Linked DNA regions of Ammoniphilus sp. CFH 90114. Each later gene encodes a partner of the first gene's protein in a complex. Links are inferred from orthologs where the notes say so. Each region holds a gene or a part of one and is shown in the gene's direction. Other genes may lie near its edges.

The links. The genes of interacting proteins can lie anywhere in the genome.
Region 2: the proteins of pcrA (region 1) and uvrB are in contact, whole or in part, in a crystal structure (PDB 7EGT), measured with the Thermus thermophilus proteins. The link is inferred for Ammoniphilus sp. CFH 90114 from one-to-one orthologs. Residues at the interface, in WP_096412145.1 of Thermus thermophilus: His654, Arg656, Phe657, Gln666, Asp668, Glu669, Lys680, Arg681, Leu682, Ser683, Lys685, Tyr686, Ala687; in WP_096411307.1 of Thermus thermophilus: Glu23, Leu25, Arg26, Asp27, Gly28, Glu29, Arg30, Phe31, Arg55, Glu326, Asp327, Phe328, Glu379, Ser382, Gln383, His398, Gly400, Arg401.

What each region holds. Positions count from the first base shown.
Region 1 is NZ_SDLI01000009.1:217,870-226,071, reverse strand. The notes cover bases 108-3,029. They hold pcrA (DNA helicase PcrA), read left to right. Parts: upstream 108-424; coding sequence 425-2,635; downstream 2,636-3,029. Other genes in these bases: ligA (NAD-dependent DNA ligase LigA), read left to right, coding at 2,985-3,029; pcrB (heptaprenylglyceryl phosphate synthase), read left to right, coding at 108-377. Also shown: more of pcrB, read left to right, coding at 1-107; more of ligA, read left to right, coding at 3,030-4,985; EIZ39_RS19685 (anti-repressor SinI family protein), read left to right, coding at 5,205-5,357; MocR-like pyridoxine biosynthesis transcription factor PdxR, read right to left, coding at 5,429-6,859; EIZ39_RS19675 (GNAT family N-acetyltransferase), read left to right, coding at 6,985-7,572; pruA (L-glutamate gamma-semialdehyde dehydrogenase), read left to right, coding at 7,640-8,202. UniProt on the Escherichia coli protein: A helicase with DNA-dependent ATPase activity. Unwinds DNA duplexes with 3'-5' polarity. Translocates on single-stranded DNA with 3'-5' polarity. Initiates unwinding more efficiently from a nicked substrate than double-stranded DNA.
Region 2 is NZ_SDLI01000013.1:52,885-55,856, forward strand. It holds uvrB (excinuclease ABC subunit UvrB), read left to right. Parts: upstream 1-482; coding sequence 483-2,462; downstream 2,463-2,972. Other genes in the region: EIZ39_RS21920 (PDZ domain-containing protein), read left to right, coding at 1-91; EIZ39_RS21925 (DUF2198 family protein), read left to right, coding at 112-354; uvrA (excinuclease ABC subunit UvrA), read left to right, coding at 2,470-2,972. UniProt on the Escherichia coli protein: The UvrABC repair system catalyzes the recognition and processing of DNA lesions. A damage recognition complex composed of 2 UvrA and 2 UvrB subunits scans DNA for abnormalities.

The sequences.
Region 1 (8,202 bases):
TAGTGAAATGGTCAGAAGTGGCTGTTGAGGGGTATATTATATTAAATCCACAGGCGGAAGCTGCTCGACTGACAGGAGCCATTACAGACCTTGATAAAGATGAAATTAAGGCATATGCCCGTTTAGCCGATCAAATGTTAAAATTGCCTGTCTTATATCTAGAGTACAGTGGAGCATATGGAGACCCTGAAGTAGTAAAAGAAGTAAAATCTGTTACTCATGACGCACAGTTATTTTATGGTGGGGGAATAAGGACATTAGAACAGGCTAAAGAAATGGCAGACTGGGCAGACACTGTCGTGATAGGTAACATCCTATATGAAGATATAAAACTGGCGTTACAAACTGTTGCATCAGTGAAAGACGTGATAAAATAGAAACGAGTGTTCTTGTTTTAAGTGATAGAGGAAGGATTGAAGAACAGATGAGTATATTTTCGGGAGAGCAGGATGTTTTGAAGGGCCTCAATCCTGAGCAACGCAAAGCGGTAGAGACAACCGAAGGGCCTCTACTCATTGTTGCTGGTGCAGGAAGTGGTAAAACAAGAGTGTTAACCCAGAGAATTGGATATTTATTAAGACAGAAGCGTGTGGCGCCTTGGAGCATCTTGGCGATCACCTTTACGAATAAAGCGGCCCGCGAGATGAGAGAGAGAATAACTGGCATAGCCGGACCAGTTGCAGAGGATATCTGGATTTCTACATTCCACTCCATGTGTGTGCGAATTTTACGCAGAGATATTGATCGGTTAGGCTATAACCGCAACTTTACGATTCTAGACTCGGGTGATCAGTTATCTGTGATAAAGCAATGTCAAAAGGAGCTGAACATTGACCCGAAGAAGTTCGATCCTCGAGCGATTCTTTCCGCCATTAGTTCAGCGAAGAATGAGCTGAAAGGCCCTAAAGAATACGGTAACCTGATTGGAGATCTGTTCCAAGATGTTGCTCATAGGGTCTATGAGCTCTACCAAAAGAAGCTAAAGAGCAATTCAGCTCTGGATTTCGATGATTTGATTATGATTACGATTAGATTGTTTAAGGAAGTACCTGATGTGTTAGGATTCTATCAAAAGAAGTTTCAATACATTCACGTTGATGAATACCAGGATACAAATCGTGCTCAGTACATGCTTGTCAGAATGTTAGCGGACAAGCATCATAATATTTGTGTGGTGGGTGACGGCGATCAATCCATCTATGGTTGGAGAGGAGCCGACATCACCAATATCTTGAACTTTGAAGAAGATTATCCAAATGCAACAGTCGTTAAGCTGGAGCAGAATTATCGCTCTACGAAACGGATATTACAAGCGGCCAATATGGTGATTAGGAATAATGCCAGCAGGAAGGCCAAGAACCTCTGGACGGATAACGACGAGGGGCAAAAGATTCATGTCTTTAATGCGGATGCGGAGCATTCAGAGGCTTTCTTTATTGTGGATCGGATTAAGCATGCACTATCAAACGGAAAGCGATATAGGGACTTTGCTGTCCTCTATCGTACGAATGCTCAGTCTCGTGTGATCGAGGAAGTTTTCCTGAAGTCAAATATACCATACGGAATCGTCGGAGGAACGAAGTTCTACGATCGCAAAGAGGTAAAGGATGTACTAGCGTATTTGCGTCTGATCAGCAATCCGGACGATGACATCAGTTTACAGCGTATTATTAATGTTCCGAAGCGGGGTATCGGACAAACTTCCATAGATAAGATTGCCGCCTATGCTGCACAGCATGGAATATCCATGTATAAGGCGATTTTGGACAGTGACCAGATGGGACTATCAGGCAAGGCCGCGAAAACCATCGTAGACTTTGCCCAGATGATTCAAGACTTAGAGCAAATGAATGAGTACTTAAGTGTTACGGAGTTAACGGAAGAAGTCCTTAAGCGTACAGAGTACAGAGAAATGTATCAATTAGAGGGAACTCTAGAAGCAAAGGCGCGTTTAGAGAATATTGATGAATTCCTATCTGTGACCCTTGATTTTGAAAATAAAAATGAAGATAAAAGTTTAACTTCCTTCTTGACCGAGTTAGCCCTTGTTGCTGATATTGACTCGATGGATGACGAGGATACGGATAATAAAGTGATCCTGATGACCCTGCATAGCGCGAAGGGATTAGAATTCCCTGTGGTGTTCTTAGTGGGCTTGGAAGAAGGGGTATTCCCTCACTCTCGTGCTCTGTTCGAGGACTCGGAGATGGAAGAAGAACGAAGATTAGCCTACGTGGGAATTACGAGGGCTGAAGAGGAACTTTACCTGACACGGGCTAAGATGAGGACCTTATACGGAAGAACGACAATGAACCCGGCTTCTCGTTTCTTAAGTGAGATACCGGAGGAACTGCTAGAGGGAGAAGAACGCAAGCAAGCTGTGAAAGCAGCGGCGCCACGGACCTTCCAAAGGCCTGCAAGTATTGGTACAGCTCATGCGGCAGCCCAACAAGGAGCCGATGTCAACGCAGATTGGAAGCTTGGTGACAAGGTAGAGCACGGGAAATGGGGACAGGGAACCGTAGTCAGCATGAAAGGTCAAGGGGATGGATTAGAGCTAGATATTGCTTTCTCCGCTCCGACGGGAATTAAGAAGCTACTAGCTAAATTTGCCCCAATCAAGAAGTTAACGTAGGTATTCAAGGCAATAACCGGAAGTTTTTCCTCTATTCTTCTTAAGTAGCCCAACATGGCCAAAATAGCGGAACGAATTCCGCTTATTGGCCTCTTAAACCCAAGAATCAGCTGCTTTTGGACAATTAACAGGAAATTCTCTGCTTATTTGGGTCCAAAATGGACGATCGAGCTGCTTAACGGAAAAAATTCCGGTTAAAGGTTCAGGCGATCCGCCAGGCGGCCTAGTGACCTGAAAAATAACCGGACTTTTCTTCTCTATTCGGTTATGTGACTGAAAACAAGAAATTTTTCTCGGGTTTTTTCTCGTTTTGTTAACTTCATACCACCTGCAAAAAAAGGAGAACGATATGGATTTAATGGCCGCTCAAACAAGGGTTGAAGAATTGCGGGAAGTTATAAATAATCATAACTACTTTTACTATGTAAAAGATAATCCTCAAATTACGGACCAGGAATATGACCAATTAATGAGAGAGCTCATGGACTTGGAATCGAAGTTTCCAGCTTTGAAGACAGCCGATTCCCCAAGTGTAAGGGTTGGAGGGGAGCCGCTTCCTTTCTTTGAAAAGGTAGAGCACCGTATTCCGATGCTCAGTCTTGGAAACAGCTTCGGTGCGGATGATCTAAGGGATTTTGACCGCCGGGTAAGACAAAATGTAACGACGGATGAGGTCCGCTATGTGTGCGAACTAAAGATTGACGGATTAGCGGTGTCTTTACGTTATGAGAACGGAGTGTTCATTCAAGGAGCCACACGTGGGGATGGGTCTATCGGAGAAGATATCACTCAGAATCTTAAGACGATCCGATCGCTTCCTTTGCGCCTTTCTGAGCGAAGAACGATAGAGGTGCGTGGCGAAGCGTTTATGCCGCGTAAGGCTTTCGATAAACTGAATAAAGCAAGAGCAGAGCGAGAGGAGCAGCTGTTTGCCAATCCGCGTAATGTAGCAGCGGGATCCCTTCGTCAATTAGACCCAAAGCTGGCAGCAGAAAGGGAGTTGGATCTTTTCCTTTATGGAATCGGCATGCTTGAAGGTGAGCAAGTGGATTCTCATAGCGAAGGTTTGGACTACTTAGAAGCCCTAGGATTTAAAGTAAACCAAGAACGCCGAGTGTTTTCATCTATTGAGGATGTGATCGAGTTTGTAGAAGGTTGGACGGAGAAGCGAAGTCAGCTTCCTTATGATATTGACGGGATGGTCATCAAGGTAGATAGTTATGCACAGCAACGGGAATTAGGCTTCACTGCAAAGAGTCCGCGTTGGGCTACGGCCTACAAGTTTCCGGCAGAGGAAGTCGTGACGATTCTAGAAGATATTGAAGTAAGTGTGGGACGAACAGGAGCGGTCACTCCTACAGCCATCCTCAAGCCCGTAAGTCTTGCAGGGACTACGGTTAAACGAGCGTCTCTTCATAATGAAGATATCATTCGAGAAAAAGGGCTTATGATCGGCGATCACGTAATTGTGAAGAAAGCGGGAGATATTATCCCAGAAGTAGTCGGGGTCTTAGCCGAAAGAAGAACAGGTGAGGAACGTCCCTATTCCATGCCTACCCATTGTCCGGAGTGCGAGAGTGAGTTAGTACGACTAGAAGAGGAAGTAGCCCTTCGCTGTGTCAATCCTTCTTGTTCAGCTCATATCCGTGAAGGGTTAATCCACTATGTATCACGTAACGCTATGAATATTGACGGATTGGGTGAAAAGGTGATTACGCAGCTTTTTAACCATGAGCTTATTCGAGATGTGGCGGATCTCTACTTCCTTGAAAGAGAGTCGCTTCTTGCCTTGGAGCGGATGGGAGAGAAGTCAGTTGATAACCTTCTTGCTGGAATTGAATTAAGTAAGCAAAACTCGATGGAAAAGCTAGTATTCGGGTTGGGGATTCGTCTTGTGGGAGCGAAAGCTGCGAAAACTCTTAGCCAAACCTTCCTTACTTTAGATCGCTTAATGGAGACTACGGAGGAAGAGCTTATTGCCATTGATGAGATTGGACCTAAAATGGCTCATAGCGTAGCGGCGTATTTTGCTATTCCGCAGGTGAGGGAAACGATTGATCGTTTAAGACAAGCCGGTGTCAATTTTGAGTATAAGGGACCTCGTTTAGAGGAAATAAGCAGTGACTCTCCTTTTGCAGGGAAGACAGTGGTGTTAACAGGAACGCTAGAGCAGATGAGCCGAAAAGAAGCGCAGGCTGCTGTGGAAGAGAGAGGCGGAAAAGTATCCGGAAGTGTTAGTGCGAAGACGGATTACGTCGTAGCTGGTGAGGCGGCAGGATCTAAGCTGAAGAAGGCTCAGGACTTAAATATTGCGATTTTAACAGAAGAAGAGTTTATGAAGTTGTTGTAAACAGGATAAGTGGCGTAATGATTCCGCCTATTGAGACTAATAGGGCTAAACCGAGTGAAATAAGGAGAAGTTTTTTCTTCTGTTTGTCCAGGTTTAGCCCTAATTCAAGATATCAGTACAAAAGTACCACTTTTGATGAAAAAATAGTACAAAAGCACTAATCATGTGTTATCATGATTAGAAGTAGTTCAGTATCTTAAGCAACAAGGGGGAGAAGATATGGAACGCAAAACGCTGGAAAAAGAATGGATGGAGCTTGTAGTAGAAGCTATGAATGCAAATGTAAGCAAGGAAGAGTTTAGAGCATTTTTAGAGCGTAAGAAGATGCAAAAGGAGGAAGATCAAAGGGCAGCTTGTCTAGATAAAATGTAAAACGTGGGAAGAAAGCTTCTTCTTAAGGTCTTGTTGTTTATGAGAGAGCCTCGAAGAAGCTTTTTCTAGGTCTACCAGTCAACCCTACCCATGATCTTTATTCCTTCCCTGATTTCCTCGAACGTTGGATGAGAAAAGCCAAGGCAAGCCGCAGGTGGGCTGGCACCATAGAAGTAAGGCGAGGCATCCGTCCAGGTCACCCCATTTTCCGAACAGCTTTGTTTAAACGAAAGATACTCCTCAAGCTTTCCCTTCCACCAACCATAAACATGCAGTCCTCCATCAGAAGGTACCCATTCAAAGAGATCACCTAGCTGTTCCTCAAGTAGGACAGACATAACTTCATATTTTCGACTGTAAATTCTTTTCATTCTTCGAAGATGGCGCTCGTATTGGCCGCTGTTCATAAAGGCAGCTACGGTTCTCTGTTCCACAATAGAGGAAGGGTGAGGATCGAACAGCTGTCTTGCCTTCATAAAAGGAACAATTAGGGAGGAAGGCAGTACAGCATATCCGATTCTAAGATCCGGAAGCAATGTCTTTGAAAATGTACCAATGTAAAGAACTCGATCCTCACGATCCAAGACCTTAAGGGGCTCAATGGGCCTTCCCTCGCGTCTGAACTCACTATCGTAATCATCTTCTACGATAAGAGCATTCTGCTTGTTTGCCCATGCAAGGAGTTCTAGCCTTCTTTCTAAAGTCGAAACAACTCCTGTTGGAAATTGCCGACTCGGAGTCACGAACACGAGATGGCTCTTCCAGTCCTGTGGGACAATACCTTGATCATCTACATCTGCTGGGAGAGGAATTCCTCCTGTTGCCATGATGGCATGATGGATACCGGTATAACTCGGATTTTCGATCACCACTTGGTCCCCTGGGTTAATTAATAATTGAGCGATAAGGGCAATGGCTTGCATGGAGCCGCCCACGATGACAATATTTTCGGGATTCGTGTTGATTCCCCGTGCGCGTCGGAGATAATACGCAATAGCTTCTCGAAGTGGATAATGACCGGCGGACTGGAATGCTTCCTTGCGGGATTGGCTAGTTAACTCTCTGACCATCGAATACATCACCCGGTTCCACTCTTCTGAAGGAAAGGCGGAGAGATCAGGATAACCAATGGAAAAGTCTATTGTTGCGTGTTTCTCGATTCTTTGTCTAAGGGGGATGGCTTCTAATCGCTTCGCCCACTCGGAGATGGCCACAACGCGCAATGGCTGATGATGGTTGGAGTGATTCACGAATGGATAACAGACATAGGTGCCACTTCCTACGGTACCTGATATATACCCTTCTGCAGCGAGCATATCGTAGACTTGACCCACGACTCCACGCGAAAAAGAATAAACCTTCCCGAACTCTCGACTAGACGGAAGCTTCGTTCCTTTAACAAGAGTCCCAGAATGAATAGCATCCTTTAAAGCATGATAAAGGGCTAGATATTTATACTTATACTTCTTTTCATAATCGCTAAGAGGGAATAGGAAGTCCATCTATTAAACTCCTTCACCATAATTGGTCTATAAAAACAAGGATAAAATGGACCTTTTTATCTGTCAATAATTCTTCTAACATGATGAAAGTAGAAGTCTTTTTGGATAGAGGGAGAGTGTTAGATATGAAAGTTGAACCTATTACCTTAGAAGGAAGGCGAGTCAAGCTAGTACCCATTAGTCCTATCCATATCGAGGGATTAATAAAGGCTGGCCAAGCACCAGAGATTTGGCCTTACATGCCTTATCCTGTGAACTCGAGGGAGAGTGCAGAGATTTTCATTCGGGAAGCGATAGCGGAACAAGAGGCAGGTCAATCCGTCGTTTTCACAATTATAGATAAGGAGTCGGATCAAATCGCAGGCAGTACTCGTTATCTAGAAATTGTATCTGCCAACCGAGGGCTCGAGATTGGGTGGACATGGATCAATCCTTCTTTCTGGAGGACTAGAGTGAATTCGGAGTGTAAGTATCTTCTTCTACGTCATGCCTTTGAGGAGTGTGGTGCGATTCGAGTTCAGTTAAAGGCCGATTCTCGGAATGAGCGTTCTTGTACAGCGATAGCCCGTTTGGGAGCTCAGTATGAAGGAAAGCTGCGCAATCATCGTATTCTGCGTGATGGGTACTTTCGAGATACAGTCTACTTTAGCATTCTTGACCGTGAATGGTCGGGAGTGAAAGATAAATTAGAGAGGGTGTTAAAGGAGGTTTAGGCCCTTTACACATTTCTCTCCTTCATTGGGCAATCTATGAGTAACTGATTGAAGGAGGGAATGACCCGTGTTAATTGATTATCGTCCTGAACCGTTTACGGATTTTACGGATGAAAGAAATCGTAAAGAATTTGAGCAAGCTTTGCAAAAGGTGGAGGGTGAGCTTGGTCAACATTATGACTTAATTATTGGTGGAGAAAGAATAAAAACAGAGACTAAAATGACATCCATCAACCCGGCGAACAAAAGCCAAGTTATAGGAACCGCTTCCAAAGCTGACCGTGATTTAGCGGAGAAGGCCATTCAGACGGCTGCCCACACCTTCGAAAGCTGGAAAGCCGTTCCCCCTGATCATCGAGCGAGATACTTGTTTAAAGCGGCTGCGATTATGAGGAGACGTAAGCATGAGTTCTCAGCATGGCTGGTAAAAGAAGCGGGTAAAACCTGGCCGGAAGCAGATGGAGATACGGCGGAAGCAATCGATTTTATGGAGTACTACGCTAGGCAAATGGTGAAGCTTGGCGAGCGTCACCCGCTTACCAGACTGCCGGGTGAAGATAACGAGTTGTACTATATCCCACTTGGTGTCGGGGTTGTAATTCCGCCTTGGAACTTCCCTCTGGCGATTAT
Region 2 (2,972 bases), on another replicon or contig:
AGCTCCAGATGACCATACCCCATTCTATGTAGATATGAAGCCGGTCAGCTTGGTTCACCTGATTCGGCAGCAGATTGATAAGGGTGCCTAGGGGAGAAGGGGAGAGGGAACATGGAAGGAATAACAATAGGGAAGGTGCTGATTGCCCTGCTGGTGCCTTTTGCACTGATGGCGGGATTGTCGCGATTCTCTTTGAATACGATTGTGGGGTTAATCGCAACGGTCGGTATTTTGATGGCCGTTTTTGAAGGATACAGCCATGGTCCTGTTATTATGGCAATCGGAACTTTTTCTTTATTAGCGGGCTATCTCTTAGCTCGAAGACTCCTGAAGGATAAGAAACTAACAGAGTAGAGTGAGGAAGTCTTGCCCGTTCCATGGGCAAGGCTCTTTGCGTCCTACCCGTATTCACATAGAAAGCACATTCGAAGCTTGGCATCTGCCAAGTTTTCTCGTTTAGATGATAAAAGGAGGGATATACAGTGACAGAACGGTTTACATTGGTGTCAGAGTACGAGCCGAAAGGAGATCAGCCTCAAGCGATCGCCGAACTGGTAGAGGGCATTCACGGCGGAAAAAAGTTTCAGACGCTGCTAGGGGCAACGGGGACAGGAAAAACCTTTACCATCGCTCAGACGGTTGCCCAAATCAACAAACCCACTCTCGTGATCGCTCATAATAAGACCTTAGCGGCTCAATTGTGCAGTGAGTTCAAAGAGTTTTTCCCGGAAAATGCTGTGGAATATTTCGTAAGCTACTACGATTACTATCAACCAGAAGCTTATATTCCTCATTCCGATACGTATATTGAGAAGGATGCCAGCGTAAACGACGAAATCGATAAGCTTCGTCACTCGGCAACCAGCTCCTTGTTCGAGCGCCGTGATGTCATTATCGTGGCCAGTGTTTCTTGTATTTATGGTTTGGGTTCTCCGACAGAATATAAGGAACTGCTTCTTTCCTTACGCACCGGGATGGAGAAGGGACGCGACGAGGTTCTTCATAAGCTTGTCGATATTCAATATGAGCGAAACGATATCAACTTCACTCGTGGAACCTTTCGTGTTCGCGGTGACGTAGTTGAAATTTTTCCTGTTTCTCGTAGTGAACAGGCTCTTCGTGTTGAGTTTTTTGGGGATGAAGTAGAACGAATCACCGAAATTGACGTCGTGACAGGGGAGATTGTAGGGGAACGTGATCATGTGGCGATTTTCCCAGCGTCTCACTATGTGACGAGAGAAGAAAAGCTGAAAATAGCCATCGAAAATATTGAGAAAGAGCTCGAAGAGCAACTGGCCTTTTTCCGTGAAAATGGGAAGCTGCTCGAGGCTCAGCGCTTAGAGCAAAGAACCCGCTACGATATAGAAATGATGCAGGAGATGGGCTTTTGCTCGGGAATCGAGAACTATTCCCGTCACTTGACTGGACTGCCTGCTGGTGCAACTCCTTATACGTTATTTGATTATTTTCCTGACGATATGTTAATCGTGATAGATGAATCCCATATAACACTTCCGCAGATTCGGGGGATGTACAACGGGGACCGAGCACGAAAAGAAATGCTCATTAATCACGGATTCCGTCTGCCATCTGCTGCAGATAACCGCCCGATGCGTTTTGATGAATTTGAGAAGCATATTGAGCAGATCGTGTTCGTTTCCGCTACGCCAGGCCCTTTTGAATTAGAGCATACCCCTGAGGTGGTCCAACAGGTGATCCGCCCGACGGGGCTGCTCGATCCGATGTTGGAGGTGCGTCCGATTAAAGGGCAGATTGACGATCTGATCGGCGAGATTAACGAGCGAATTACTAAGAATGAGAGAGTCCTCGTGACTACTCTGACGAAAAAGATGTCTGAAGACCTTAGCAGCTATTTAAAAGAGATCGGTTTGAAAGTCAAATACCTGCACTCCGACATTAAAACGATTGAACGGATGCAGATCATTCGCGATCTACGGATGGGGACGTTTGACGTATTGATTGGGATTAACTTGCTCCGTGAGGGGTTAGATATTCCTGAGGTTTCCCTCGTTGCGATCTTGGATGCGGATAAAGAAGGCTTCTTGCGGGATGAACGTTCCCTCGTTCAGACGATAGGACGTGCGGCGCGGAATGCGGAAGGTCGAGTCATTATGTATGCGGACCGGATGACGCAGTCTATGGAGCGAGCGATTGCCGAGACAGAGCGTCGTCGTAAAATCCAGGAAGCCTATAACGAGAAGCACGGCATCACTCCGCAAACGATCCAAAAGGCGATCCGCAATGTGATTGAAGCCACGAAAGCAGCCGAGACGACAGAGGATTATTTGCCGCAGAAGGAATACAAGAAGCTAACAAAGAAGGAGCGCAAGGCCCTGATCGAGAAGTTCGAAGCCGAGATGAAGGACGCAGCAAGACACTTGCAGTTCGAGCGAGCGGCAGAGCTGCGTGACCTGTTAATTGAGCTGAAAGCGGAAGGATGATTTGGCGATGAGCCTAGAGAATATTGTGATAAAAGGGGCAAGAGCCCATAACTTAAAAAATGTCGATGTTACGATTCCTCGTGACCAACTCGTCGTCTTAACGGGTTTATCTGGTTCAGGGAAGTCTTCCCTTGCCTTTGATACGATTTACGCGGAAGGCCAGCGTCGCTATGTGGAATCTTTATCGGCCTATGCTCGTCAATTCTTAGGTCAAATGGAAAAGCCGGATGTGGATTCGATTGAGGGGTTATCGCCCGCGATCTCTATAGATCAGAAAACAACGAGTCGAAACCCACGTTCCACCGTGGGGACCGTAACCGAAATCTATGACTACCTGCGTCTCTTATTTGCCCGAATTGGGAAAGCGTATTGTCCGAACCATGACATCGAGATCAGTGCACAGACGGTTGAGCAAATGGTAGACCGCATTACGGAGTACCCAGAACGCACGAAAATGCAGATTCTCGCTCCACTGATTGAGGGACGCAAAGGAGAGCATGTAAAGGTCCT